DNA from 4 places in the Sporomusa aerivorans genome. Region 2 is predicted to be linked to each of the others. Evidence: riboswitches for the same ligand, from Rfam matches in the RefSeq annotation. Region 2 holds a riboswitch; each other region holds the start of a gene.
The links. A riboswitch is a leader RNA that binds a small molecule or an ion and turns the genes downstream of it on or off. The one in region 2 is predicted to bind cyclic di-AMP.
Positions count from the first base shown of each region.

Region 1: linked by a shared signal. The riboswitch ahead of SATMO3_RS08040 (APC family permease) and the one ahead of SATMO3_RS17105 (3D domain-containing protein) in region 2 are both predicted to bind cyclic di-AMP.
Region 3: linked by a shared signal. The riboswitch ahead of SATMO3_RS19825 (NlpC/P60 family protein) and the one ahead of SATMO3_RS17105 (3D domain-containing protein) in region 2 are both predicted to bind cyclic di-AMP.
Region 4: linked by a shared signal. The riboswitch ahead of SATMO3_RS15755 (3D domain-containing protein) and the one ahead of SATMO3_RS17105 (3D domain-containing protein) in region 2 are both predicted to bind cyclic di-AMP.

Region 1 is NZ_CP156926.1:1,776,641-1,779,764, reverse strand. Features, by position in the region: gene SATMO3_RS08040 (APC family permease) at 1-1,529, opposite strand, end outside; cyclic di-AMP (ydaO/yuaA leader) riboswitch at 1,874-2,009, opposite strand; gene SATMO3_RS08035 (nitroreductase family protein) at 2,669-3,124, opposite strand, start outside.
Region 2 is NZ_CP156926.1:3,573,108-3,576,231, reverse strand. Features, by position in the region: gene guaB (IMP dehydrogenase) at 1-1,193, opposite strand, end outside; gene SATMO3_RS17105 (3D domain-containing protein) at 1,333-1,974, opposite strand; cyclic di-AMP (ydaO/yuaA leader) riboswitch at 1,982-2,116, opposite strand; gene SATMO3_RS17100 (hypothetical protein) at 2,446-2,940, opposite strand; gene SATMO3_RS17095 (2-hydroxymuconate tautomerase) at 2,997-3,124, opposite strand, start outside.
Region 3 is NZ_CP156926.1:4,101,141-4,104,264, reverse strand. Features, by position in the region: gene aroH (chorismate mutase) at 1-212, shown strand, start outside; gene SATMO3_RS19830 (glycosyltransferase family 2 protein) at 420-1,379, shown strand; cyclic di-AMP (ydaO/yuaA leader) riboswitch at 1,470-1,606, shown strand; gene SATMO3_RS19825 (NlpC/P60 family protein) at 1,610-2,278, shown strand; gene SATMO3_RS19820 (ABC transporter ATP-binding protein) at 2,427-3,124, shown strand, end outside.
Region 4 is NZ_CP156926.1:3,324,761-3,327,884, forward strand. Features, by position in the region: gene SATMO3_RS15745 (3D domain-containing protein) at 1-421, shown strand, start outside; gene SATMO3_RS15750 (L,D-transpeptidase family protein) at 511-1,230, shown strand; cyclic di-AMP (ydaO/yuaA leader) riboswitch at 1,339-1,483, shown strand; gene SATMO3_RS15755 (3D domain-containing protein) at 1,542-2,138, shown strand; gene SATMO3_RS15760 (DMT family transporter) at 2,251-2,703, shown strand; gene SATMO3_RS15765 (acyl-CoA dehydrogenase family protein) at 2,813-3,124, shown strand, end outside.

The DNA.
Region 1 (3,124 bases), 1.8 Mb from region 2:
GCAATTAAATTGTCACCGATAGTTTTCGCATATTCGATTGTCTCAAATACAACCCTGGTCGGACTTGAAACCGGTACAATCACCGTATTTTTCCGCCGGGCAACCGGCTTAATGGTATCCAGCTCCGCCAAGGGTAAATGCAACTGTTCGGCCATATCGTTGTAATGAGCTTTTATTTGCTTAAAAACATAGATCATAACCGGGATAAACACCAAAATAATCCAGGCGCCGTGAGAAAACTTAGTAATGGTAATAATCAGTACAACAAGTCCGGTAACACAGGCTCCCAAACCATTCACAATTACACGCAGCTGCCAGCCGCGCGGCCTTTCCCGCCGCCAATGAACGATCATCCCGGACTGAGCAATGGTAAAGGATACAAAAACACCAATTGCATACAGCGAAATTAGATTATCGGTATTGCCGTGGTAACCGACGATCAGAAACGCAGCCGCTATTGTTAATAAAATAATGCCATTTGAATAGGTAAGGCGCTCGCCCCTGACAGCCAGATAACGCGGCATATAACCGTCCCTAGCAACAATTGACAGAAGAATCGGCAAGCCGTTATAGGCTGTGTTGGCTGCCAAATATAATACTAGCATAGTAGTGACCTGAATATAAAAGTACAACGGCGTACGGCCGAAAATAGATTCTGCCAATTGCGATAAGGCAGTTACGCTTTCAATCGGCAGAATATGATGACCGAGAATAAGAAAGGTTATGCCGCTAAACATAAAGCCGAGGATACCTGCCATCCAATACGTTGTGGTTACCGCATTGCGGGCTTCAGGACTTTTGAACATGGGCACACTGTCGGCAATAGCCTCAATGCCGGTCATGGAACTGCAGCCGTTGGCAAACGCCCTGAGTATAAGAAACATCATGCCCCAGTCCAATTGTTGCCTGGCCAGCGATTCCTGGGGCAAAATAGCGCCTGACTGGGTTACAGCCTGATAAATGCCTGTCAGTAATAGACATAATATCCCTAATAAAAATGCATACGTTGGATAGACGAACGCGTTAGACGATTCTCTGACACCGCGCAAATTAATTAACATAAGAATCCCAAACAGAATGCAAAGATCAATAGTTACCTCTTTGCCAATAAGCGCCGGGAAAGCCGATACAATGGCCGCCGTCCCCGCCGATACACTTACGGCGGCAGTCAGAACATAGTCGGCAAAAATAGATGCGGCGGCAATGAGAGCCGGTAATTCCCCCAGATTTTTTTTGGCAACGGCATAGGCGCCGCCGCCGCCGGGATTTGCCTTTGCCACCTGAACATAAGATATAGCCACAATTCCTAGTAGCATGAGAATGGATATAGCGGTCGGTCCGATATAGCCATAGGCTAAAATCTGACCTGCCGCCAGGACAAGCATAATTTGCTCCGGTCCATAAGCTACCGACGACAAAGCATCAGATGAAAAGATGGACAGCGCTTTCCATTTTGGCAATCGCTCATGCGCTAATTCCGTATTATGCAGCGGTCTACCGATCAAAAACCGCCTGAGTTCTCTCATCAACGTAATCATTCCTCCAAGATGATCTGAAACTTCTCTGTAATTCTATTTTTGTGATAAAGTAAGCTGTCCCTATAGCGTTGTTCTCTTACCTCCCCTGTAACGCTGCCTGGTTTAACCGAAAATAAAAAACCGGTACAAAAAACCAAAGGTCCAGCCAATTGCTAACCTCTTAGTTTTCCGTACCGGCCTACTTTGCACCCGGACCGCAGTCCCTGTGTTTTGTCAACCAGACGTTACTTATAACCACACAATGAAACCCACTCCCCGGTTTTCCAAGGATAAGGCGTCCCTGTATGGTAAGATAATTTGATTTTGTGCAATAAAAAAAGACCCTAAGGTCATAAATGACCTCTTGCTTTAGCCTACGAAGTTAGCTGACGGGTAGGATGGCAAGAGCTACAACATCCCTTCTGTTTCATAACAGAATTAACCCCAAAGGTGGGTCCTCCGCTTCCAATCGGAACTCGGCCTGTTCAATTACTTAAATAGTAGCAAATGTATAATTCTAAGTCAAGTCCTTTATTGGTGGGCATTCAAGGCCGCTCGGCAACACCATTTATTTACATTAATGAAGTAAATACCGGTTTGCAGCGAGCTTGAGAAAAAAGCGCAGAAGAAGTACAAAACTAAGGGGGAGGCTACCCTCCCCCTTTTTCCAGAGCACCCATCCCTATAGCAGTCAGTCACTGTACATAATACATCTTAACCTTATACAAACTAGCTTGCGAACGGGAACGAGACAATTCTTTGTACAACACGAAACCTGGTAATCAAATGACCTTTGGGTAAAGCAAAAAACACTATCCTGCCAGATAATTAACCTATTTGCAACAAACGGAAAACGGGAAAGTTTCCTACCTACTGCAGACTGGTTTAAATCTTTGGCGCTATAAGGATGGTGCTTACTTAGATAATAACATAAGGACGGCTCATTTGCAAGCCTATTTATCAGAAATTTTTTTAAAAAAAATATCCTGTCCTATTAAAATGCTCCAGACTGGGAGAATTAAACTTGGGCCAAACCGCGCATTGCTCTTACGCCTCGGGGCAATTTGACAGTACCGGTAATAAAAATAACAGAAACTCCCGGGCTTCACTGGCGACTCGGGAGTTTCTGTTTATTGTAGCTCAGTACAGAACTAATCCAGGAAAGTGGCCTTGTCCTCAACAGACTTGCGCACAGGCGCTTTCCCAATGAATTCAGGGTAACCTACGCAAAGGATAGCAATCGGATCTTTATCTTGACTAATGTTAAAAATATCACGGACGTCACTCTTTTCAAACAGCGAAAACCAAAGTGTCCCTAATCCTTGCGACTGGGCCGCCAGCTGCATATTTTGCACAGCGGCGCTGCAAGCCTCCAAATACCCGGGACTCGGCTCGTCAAGAAACTGTTCAGCCCCATTACGCGCCGGATCCCCCACAATCACAATCAATATCGGCGCCTGCACCAAAAATTCCAGGCTGAATGCCGGGAGCCATTTCCACCCGCTGCGATCGGCCAGCTTGTCTTTCGTCAGATCGGCAACACTCTTCAATCTGGTGTTATATTTGGCGTTTTGCGTTACAATAAACTCCCAGGGCTGTTTATTGGC
Region 2 (3,124 bases):
CTGCCTTCTGCCATGGCGCCTAAAGAACCCATTCCCCTATACACCTTGTAGCTGCGTCCTTGATAAATTATTGTCTCACCGGGGCTTTCCTCGGTACCGGCAAGCAGGTTGCCGATCATAACCACTTGGGCACCGGCGGCGATGGCTTTTGCGACATCTCCTGAATACTTAATGCCGCCATCGGCAATAATGGGGACATTATAGCGCCGGGCAGCCGCAGCACAATTATAAATGGCTGTGATTTGCGGTACACCGATACCGGCTATTACCCGCGTGGTGCAGATAGAACCTGGGCCAATGCCAACTTTTATGGCATCCGCTCCTGCTTCAATTAAGTCACGGGTAGCCTCGCCGGTAGCCACGTTGCCGGCAACGAGATCGACATGCGGGTAGGCATTTTTAATTTTTCTTACGGCATCCAACACACCGTGCGAGTGCCCGTGTGCGGTATCGACAACAATTACATCCACTTTGGCGCCGACAATAGCGTCAACCCGCTCCATCATATCGGCACCGACGCCAACCGCGGCAGCTACTAACAAACGCCCCTTGGGATCTTTAGCCGAGTTAGGATATTTTTGCGCTTTTTCAATATCTTTAATGGTAATAAGACCTTTTAGGTTGCCATGTTCATCAAGTAAAGGCAGCTTTTCTATCCGGTGCTCGCGTAATATTTCCTTAGCCTCTTCCAGCGAGGTGCCAACGTTGGCTGTAATCAGATGCTCCCTGGTCATACAGGCTGCAATTTTACGGCTTAAATCTGTTTCAAACCGCAAATCACGATTTGTCAGAATACCGACAAGTTTGCCATTGTCAGTTACAGGCACACCGGAAATATGGTATTTTTCCATTAGATCATGGGCATCCTTCAGCGTATTGCTGGGAGATAAAAATATTGGATCAACAATAATGCCATGTTCGGAACGTTTGACTTTGTCAATTTCGTTAGCCTGACGTGCGATCGGCATATTTTTATGTATTACCCCGATACCGCCCTCGCGAGCCATAGCTATAGCCATACGGGCTTCGGTGACAGTATCCATGCCGGAGCTGATAATAGGAATATTGAGCTTGATATTTTTCGTGAGATAAGTGGATACTTCAACTTCTCTTGGAAGAACCTCTGACTTTGCCGGTACAAGCAGAACATCATCAAAAGTTAAACCTTCGGGGCCAAATTTGTTGTCAAACATTAACGGACTCCTTTCACAAAACATCTTCATAGGTATTTCTAAATATAATAACACAAATAAACTTGCCAAATCTACCACTTTTTATGTAGATTTAGAAAAAAATGCGGAATGCCTGGTACTTTAACCAGGCAATTTCGCATTAACCAAGAATATATACTTTTACATTCTGAACACCAAACTCATAAGCATGATCGACAGACTGCATGGCAATGTCAATACGATTCCCCTTGATGGCGCCGCCGGTGTCTTCGGCAACGCCGTACATGCTGCTGCCATCGGCAAACTGGATAAATAACCTGGATCCCAGAGGAATTACCCGGGGATCAACTGCAATTACACCAGGACGCACCTGAGTTCCCATGTAAGTTAAGTTACCCCACTGTCCATTGTCATGGGGACCGGGTGCGTAGGCGGTGGCTTTAATATCCATAGCCGCCTTGTAGCGGCCAGGTGCAATGCCACGTGACACAGCAGGCGTACTCCGGTTACCTAACAGGTTTTGTACGGTTTCCTCACCAACAACACCATCGGCCGTTAAGTTTTTTGCGTTTTGAAAGTGGATTATCGCCTGCTCGGTGGTTTCGCCAAAAACACCGTCAGGAGTGACATCGCTGTAACCTAAATCAGCAAGTCTTACTTGTAATTCTTGAACATCCTGTCCGTTCATGCCTGCTTTCAAAGCTTGGTCGCCCAAAGCCGCAAACGCCAATGGGGTCCAGATATTGGCAGCTACGACAGATGCGACAAGGGCACTGGCAACAAGTTTCTTGATGTTTTTCATAGTGAAAACACCCCTTTCTCAATGCCTGCGAGGTTAGCTGACGGGTTCGGGACAAAGGGAAATCCCTACCGCTAACGCGGATTCACCCCAAAAGTGGGTCCCCCGTTTTCCTTTTTGTTCGGAAATTCGGCATGTGGTTATGATACAGGATAATTGCTATTGTCGCAAATGCGATTACGTCAAATTATCCGGCAATATTAACTATTAAATAGTTCATTCTCTGTTATACGGCTCTGTATGCAACTAAAAATATAAAATTTTGATTTGTATGTAAATTAAAACTGGGTGAGTATATTTTAAAACACTGGTATAATACGGAAAGACGTTTAAATGGGACTAGCAACCTGGCAGTCCCATTTAAACGCCTTATGCACGATGTGTGGAATGTGATGTCTGCCGCCTGGTTTGCTCTTGCGGCAACACCAGATTTATGTATCTGGCCGGCGGTATAAGCGTAACCTGCCACGGCGGCTAATCTTTTCCCAAAATAAAGGGGGCAAACCCAAGTTCTCCCCAAAGGTGGTTATAATAGATATGAATAATGCCGTCAAAGCGGCGGCGCAGTATCTTTTTTACATGACTAAGAGAACTAAAAAACAGCTGTGTCTGCGGATGGGCGCTGTTAGCGGCTGCCTGTTGGTAGAACTGGGCAGTCTTGTCAACAGCTGTGTACAAGGACCAATATGCGGTCAGCCCATCCAGACTCAGGTCCCCTGCCTTTAGCTTCTGATTAATTTGTTGCCAGGATGTATCCAAACCAAGCAATTGAGCTTCTGTTACCGGCGGATAGACTGCACTGTCAACATCGACTGTTTGGGCTCTGGTTAACAGCTTGGTAAACTCTGTCTGGGATTGATGCAGCAGGGTGAGTACCGGTGCGGTTTCAGCCGGAGTTGTCTCAATCAGTTTCGCCAGTTGCCCCGCAATTATGGTTTCAAGCTCAAGGGCGAATTGTATAGGTAGCATAGAGCTCCACCTTTCTAAGAGGCAGGCCATTTCGTAAAACGAAATGGCCTGCAAAATTATTTATCAGAAGCTAATACGCCAGCTTTGGCGATGTGTTGGGTAGGTGCTTCGCGCAGTACGATAGTTACTGCTTCCGGTGGGCATTTTGCTGTCTCAACAATGGCTTCAGTTACCTTTTTTACCA
Region 3 (3,124 bases), 530 kb from region 2:
CTACCCCTGATCTTACCGCGGCTTTTCCGGCTGCCGGTGCCAGAAGACTTGGCTGGACGGAAGTGCCGCTATTCGGCACGCAGGAGATAGAATGCCCTGATGCGCTACCGCTATGCATTCGGGTACTGATTCTCTGGAATACAGAGATAAGTCAAAAAAATATACGGCATATATATCTGCATGATGCCGTATGCCTCCGCCAGGATATTTAAATTACTACGAAGCGTGAGAAGCCTGCTTCGCCTTTGTGCAAAGCAGGCTATTAATTTTGCCGGCGGATGCAAATGCTAGGATTACAAAGTTCGCCGCCGGGTAGTTAACTATGGCAGACAAGTTTTTGTTTATTTATGCCGAATTGGTAATTGCAATCATAAAACGGCGATGTATAATAGAGTGGTGACAGGGAGGCTGAAAATGGTATGCAGTTACATAAACCGTTGATTTCTATTGTTGTTCCTGTATTTAACGAGCAGGATAACATTGAAAATTTTTACCGGGAAGTCATTAAATATATGGAGCCGGAGCCCTACGACTTTGAAATAGTTTTTGTTGACGATGGTTCAAAAGACGCGACCCCGCTTATTTTGGAGCGTCTGGCGTATGCTGATCCGCGGGTACGGGCGCTGATTATGGCCCGAAATTTTGGACATCAGATAGCCTTGACATGCGGACTGGACTGTGCAAACGGAGATGCTGTAATTACCATGGATGGCGATATGCAGCATCCGCCTGAGATGTTGCCGCAGCTGCTTGCCAAATGGCAGGAAGGGTTCCAGGTTGTGCAAACGGTGAGGATCAATACAGAGGGAGTATCCTGGTTTAAAAGCTTTACATCAGGTATGTTCTATAAACTGATGAACGCCGTATCCAATGTTCGGATTACAGAGGGAGGGTCCGATTTCCGGTTAATGGATAAACAGGTAGTTGCCAGCTTCCGCCGTTTCCGGGAACGGGCCAGATTTATCAGAGGCATGATCAGCGCCATTGGTTACCGGCAGACCTATATTGAATTTGTAGCACCTAAACGTTTTGCCGGACAATCAAAGTTTTCACTGAAAAAGATGCTTCACTTTGCGCTGGATGGTATTACCGCGTATTCTAAAACTCCGCTCAGGTTTGCTTTTTATATCGGGATTGCTTTAGGTTTTAGCAGTATTATCCTGACACTGCATGTTGTATATATCAAAATTTTTACGGAAGAAGCAGTTCCCGGCTGGGCGACTATTACTGCCAGCATTCTTCTCCTGGGTGGAGTGCAATTAGCGGGAATAGGCATTATCGGCGAGTATGTCGGGCGGATATTTGAGGAGGTAAAACAGCGGCCGCTCTACTGGCTGCGGGCTGAACTCGGTCAGCGGCGGGAAAAGGAGCATGAGTGAACTTTTTCCAAGATATTGGCCTAATAATTGTAAAAAAAACGCGACTTTGGGCAGGAATTTTAAACTTTTGACCGAATAGAATATATTGAGCGCTGTAGAAAGCCGAATCCAGCTCAGGTACGGGGGAACCAATCTATGGGGTGAAACTTGATTAGCTGGACTAATCAAGTAGGGTGCCTGCAACCCTAACCCGTCAGCTAACCTCGGAGGCAGGTGAGAGGAGAGTCCTGTTGCAAAAGTTTTTTGGGCTTGTTGTTGCTTTTTGTCTCTTTTTTGGGACCACTACTCTTGTCCACGCAGCCGGTACATTTGAAGTCGGTGATCAAGGACCTGAAGTTGCTGCCATTCAAACTCAGCTAAACAATCTTGGTTTTAATGCTGGTTCTGCAGATGGTGACTTTGGTAACTTAACGGTGAATGCGGTCAAGGCTTTCCAAAAGTCTCGGGGTCTTGAAGCGGATGGCGTAATCGGAGCACAGACGTACCTTGCGCTCATGGGACGGGATATTCCCGCCAGCCGTGATTCCTCCACTGCTTCAGTGCGCAGGGTCATTCAGACTTCGCTTCGGTACACAGGTGTACCCTATGTATTTGGCGGGACAAGTCCAAGTGGGTTCGACTGTTCTGGCTTTACTCGCTATGTTTTTGCCCAAAGTGGCATTTATTTACCGCGAACGGCCGACGAACAGTTTGAAGTCGGGCGGCCTGTATCTTACAGCCGTCTTCAGCCTGGCGATTTAGTGTTTTTCAGCACATATGCGTCAGGAGCATCACATAGCGGCATCTACATTGGTGATGATAAGTTTATCAGCGCTACGTCCAGCAGCGGTGTTGCTATTACCAGTATGAACAGCAGTTACTGGGGTCCGCGCTACGTCGGCGCCCGCCGGGTGATGTAAACAAACAAACGGGAAGGCGTTGTCGGCCTTCCCATTTTTATTTACCGAGATTGCGCGGTTTTGGAGTTTTTTGTTATCACAGGTGTTGCATAGAGAAATTTGACACATAATAAGTAGTCAAGCAAAGCATGTTTAGTGGAGATAATTTATGTTTACTTTTTACTGGCGCAAATTTATAGTGCCATATTGGCTGCTTGCTTTAACCGCGGTAGTTTGCTTTATAATCGCCAGTGCAGCCGGTTTGGCGGCCCCTCTTGTGGTAAAATTGTTGATTGACGATGCTCTGGCCGGTGGTAATATTGTCTTTTTGCACTTTATTACTGCTGGGATAGTCGTACTGTATCTTATCCGGGGATTGTTTTCTTATTTCTATGGATATACAATGGCTAAATCCGGCAATAAAATGCTGGCTAAACTCCGGCAAGAGATGTTTGGTAAGCTGCAGTCGTTAGATTATGCATATTTTATGAGAACTCCTTCCGGTGACCTTATTTCACTGTTTACTAATGATCTCTTGTTTATTCAGCAGGCTGTTACTGTGGGTATACCGGATGTTATTGTCGAGTCACTTAACCTCCTGGCGATTATGGCTATTATGATATATTTTGACTGGGAGTTGGCTATGGTTACTTTTGCTACACTGCCTTTTATTATTGTTGCTATCAGCTATTTCAATAGTAGAATCGGCAGGCTGGGGGCTCTGGTTGAACATACTTTAGCCAAGGTGACTTCGATTATACAGCAATCATTGGTTTCAGTCATGATTGTCCAGAGTTACGTACGGGAAGATTATGAATACCAAAAATTCAGTGATAAGAATCAACAGGCTGCCGATGACTTGATTAA
Region 4 (3,124 bases), 250 kb from region 2:
GGCAGAAGTCTCTGACCGCTTATCAGGGTATCAGCAACAAATTCCGCTGCTGTCTGCACTGTTGAACAATAATAACCTTGTGCCCAAAGCAGCGGAGGCAAATAACTCTCTTAGCGGTGCTCCGCAAAACTATCGCAAATTAATCGATATGAAAGCGACTGCTTATGGACCCGGTCCAATGGATAACGGCAAATGGAATGATTCGACATATGTGGGAAGTAAGGTGAAAAAAGGGGTAGCCGCTGTTGATCCAAATGTTATCCCCATGGGTACAAAACTTTGGATTGAAGGGTATGGTCCTGCTATTGCCAATGATCAGGGCAGCGCCATTAAAGGAAATCGTATAGATTTAGCCTTTGATACCCGGCAGGAAGCTCTCGACTACGGCATTCAGAATGTAAAAGTCTATGTTCTTAAATAACCGGCGTATGCCGGTTTTTTTTTGCTCTTCATAATGCAGCAAACTACTACATATATTTTCAAAAGAGGCATTGGCAGGGGGGAAGTGTAATGAATCCTGTGTGGTCGTTTACTCTCAAGCGCTCCCGGGTAATTTACGGTATTGCCTTATTGGCAATTTTAAGTATTTTTTTTAGCATCCTGGGGTATGAGTATGCAGATGAGCAAGAATTAGCTTCCCTTAACAATAATCAGCCTACCGAAGCTCCGGCGGGAAAAGTAAGTATGGTTGTAAATATTCAGGCCAGAGTGCTTGATGTATACAGCGATGACCAGTTATATAAAAAATACCGGATTGCTACTGGTAAAAGCAAGACGCCTACCCCAATTGGTGAATGGAATGTGGTATGGAAGGACTATAACTGGGGAACTGGGTTTGGCACCCGCTGGATGGGGTTAAACGTGCCCTGGGGTACCTTCGGTATTCATGGAACAAATAAACCATGGTCCATTGGTCAATTTGCCAGCCATGGTTGTATTAGAATGCGCAATAAGGATGTCGAGGAATTATTTGAGTGGATTCCGATTGGTACATCGGTGCGGATTGAAGGACGAAAAGTAAGGGTTGATAGAAATCTGAAGTACCAGACATCCGGCTCTGATGTTGTTGCCTTACAGTTAAAATTGAAAGAACTAGGTTATTTTCAGGGACGGGCCGACGGGCTGTTTGGCTCAGAGACTGAAGAAGCGGTAAAGACCTATCAGACCCGTGAAGGGGTTCCTGCTACCGGTATAGCTAGCAAAGAAATGTGTGCCGGTTTGGGAATATAAGCAGAGTAAAGAAATTTAACATAAATTTAAAGATGCTGGAGGTACATGGCGATAAGATTACTATATCGCCATGTACTGAATTTGACCGAACTAAATTTTCCATGTATTATATTTATAATGCCGAATCCTTGTATGGGTACGGGGGACCCAATAAAACCAGAGGGGTGAATCCGCATGTTGCGGAAGGGCTATTCTTTCCTTCTCTTTGGCCCTAACCCGACAGCTAACCCCGGAGGCTGTAAGCCTCAGAGGTTTTGTTATTGCTTGAGCATAGCAGAATCTCGATGGCGCAAGACAAGAGAGGTGTTTCCTTGAAAAGAGTTCTATTGGCAGTTATTCTCACATTGGTAGTGCTGTTTGTTGTTGTCTGTCCCGCGGTTGGCTTGACTGCTGAACAGCAGGAAAAAGCGTCGGTAGCATTAGGAGCCCGGGGCGATGAAGTCCGGGGAATACAAAAACTTCTCGCAGACTCAGGTTTCTACGCGGGTGAGATTGACGGTGTGTTTGGTCCGGTTACTGCGAAAGCAGTAAAAGAATTTCAACGTAGTACAAGTCTAGATGTAAGTGGCGTTGTTGATAAAGAAACTTTTGCTTATCTTGAGCGCTTAGCCGGTGAGCCAAGCAGATACAGCCGTACTCTGGCTATGAAGGCCTCCGCTTATTCGGCACATGACCCCGGCAATGGCAGTTATACATATCGTGGAAATCTTCTGCGCAGAGGGCTGGCCGCTGTTGATCCGTCAGTTATACCTTTAGGAACCCGGTTATATATCAAAGGTTATGGCTACGCAATTGCTGACGATATCGGGAGTGCGATTAAAGGTAACAGAATTGATTTAGCTTTTGACAGTCGCAGCGATGCATTAAATTTTGGCGTTCAAAGAGTAACCGTATATATAGTTGATTAAAAAATCAGGCTGAAGCCTGATTTTTTTTATACGTTAATTTCTTGGGAATATTAGCTGGAACTAAGTACTATACTACACATATAATTTGACTACTATACGGGGGCGTGTTAGCTTGAATTTAATATCCGGCGAAATGTTGCCACTGGTTTTGGCTTTTATCTCGGGGGTTTTAATGGCAGTACAAGGCTCGCTCAATACTTCACTGAGCAAAGTAACCGGTCTTTTGGAGGCTACTTTTATCGTACACGTAACCGGGACCGTTCTGGTGTTAGTATTGTTGTTTCTTTTTAAAATGGGTAAAGGAAATTTATATGCATGGCAGGAGGCTCCCTGGTACACTTTGCTGGGAGGTATTATCGGCGTAGCTATCATTTACTTAGTGGCCGCAAGTATTCCTGGCGTTGGTGTGGCTAATGCCACCACTGCAATTATTGTCGGTCAGGTACTGACAGCTATTATCATTGATTATTTTGGTGGATTTGGACTTGACCGCATCGCCTGTACTCCAACGCAATTATTTGGCTTGGTCTTACTTGCAGTTGGTGCTAAATTACTGTTAAAATAAAGTATTTTTTTATTTTTTTTGTAATTAAGTGTTAACAAAAAAAACATTATGCGGTATACTTATCATTAGAATTTTTTGGTATCATGCTAATATATCAAGGAGGCAAAGCATGGATTTTAACTTTACTCCCGATCAATTGGATCTGCAAAAAATGGTAAATGAATTTGTTGCTAAAGAAATCACGCCTCATGCATTAGAAATGGATAAAGAAGGTGTGGTTCCACCTGCTCTGTGGAAAAAACTTGATGAAGCCGGCCTGCTCAATTTAACAGTTCCTGAAGAATATGACGGTCCCGGACTTGATGCACTGTCTATTGCCTTAATTTATGAAGAACTAGGTAAAGGTTGTGCCGGTGTAGCCACTACAACAGCTGCCAATGCTTTAGCTTCTTACCCGGTCGTATTGCTAGGCACCGACGCG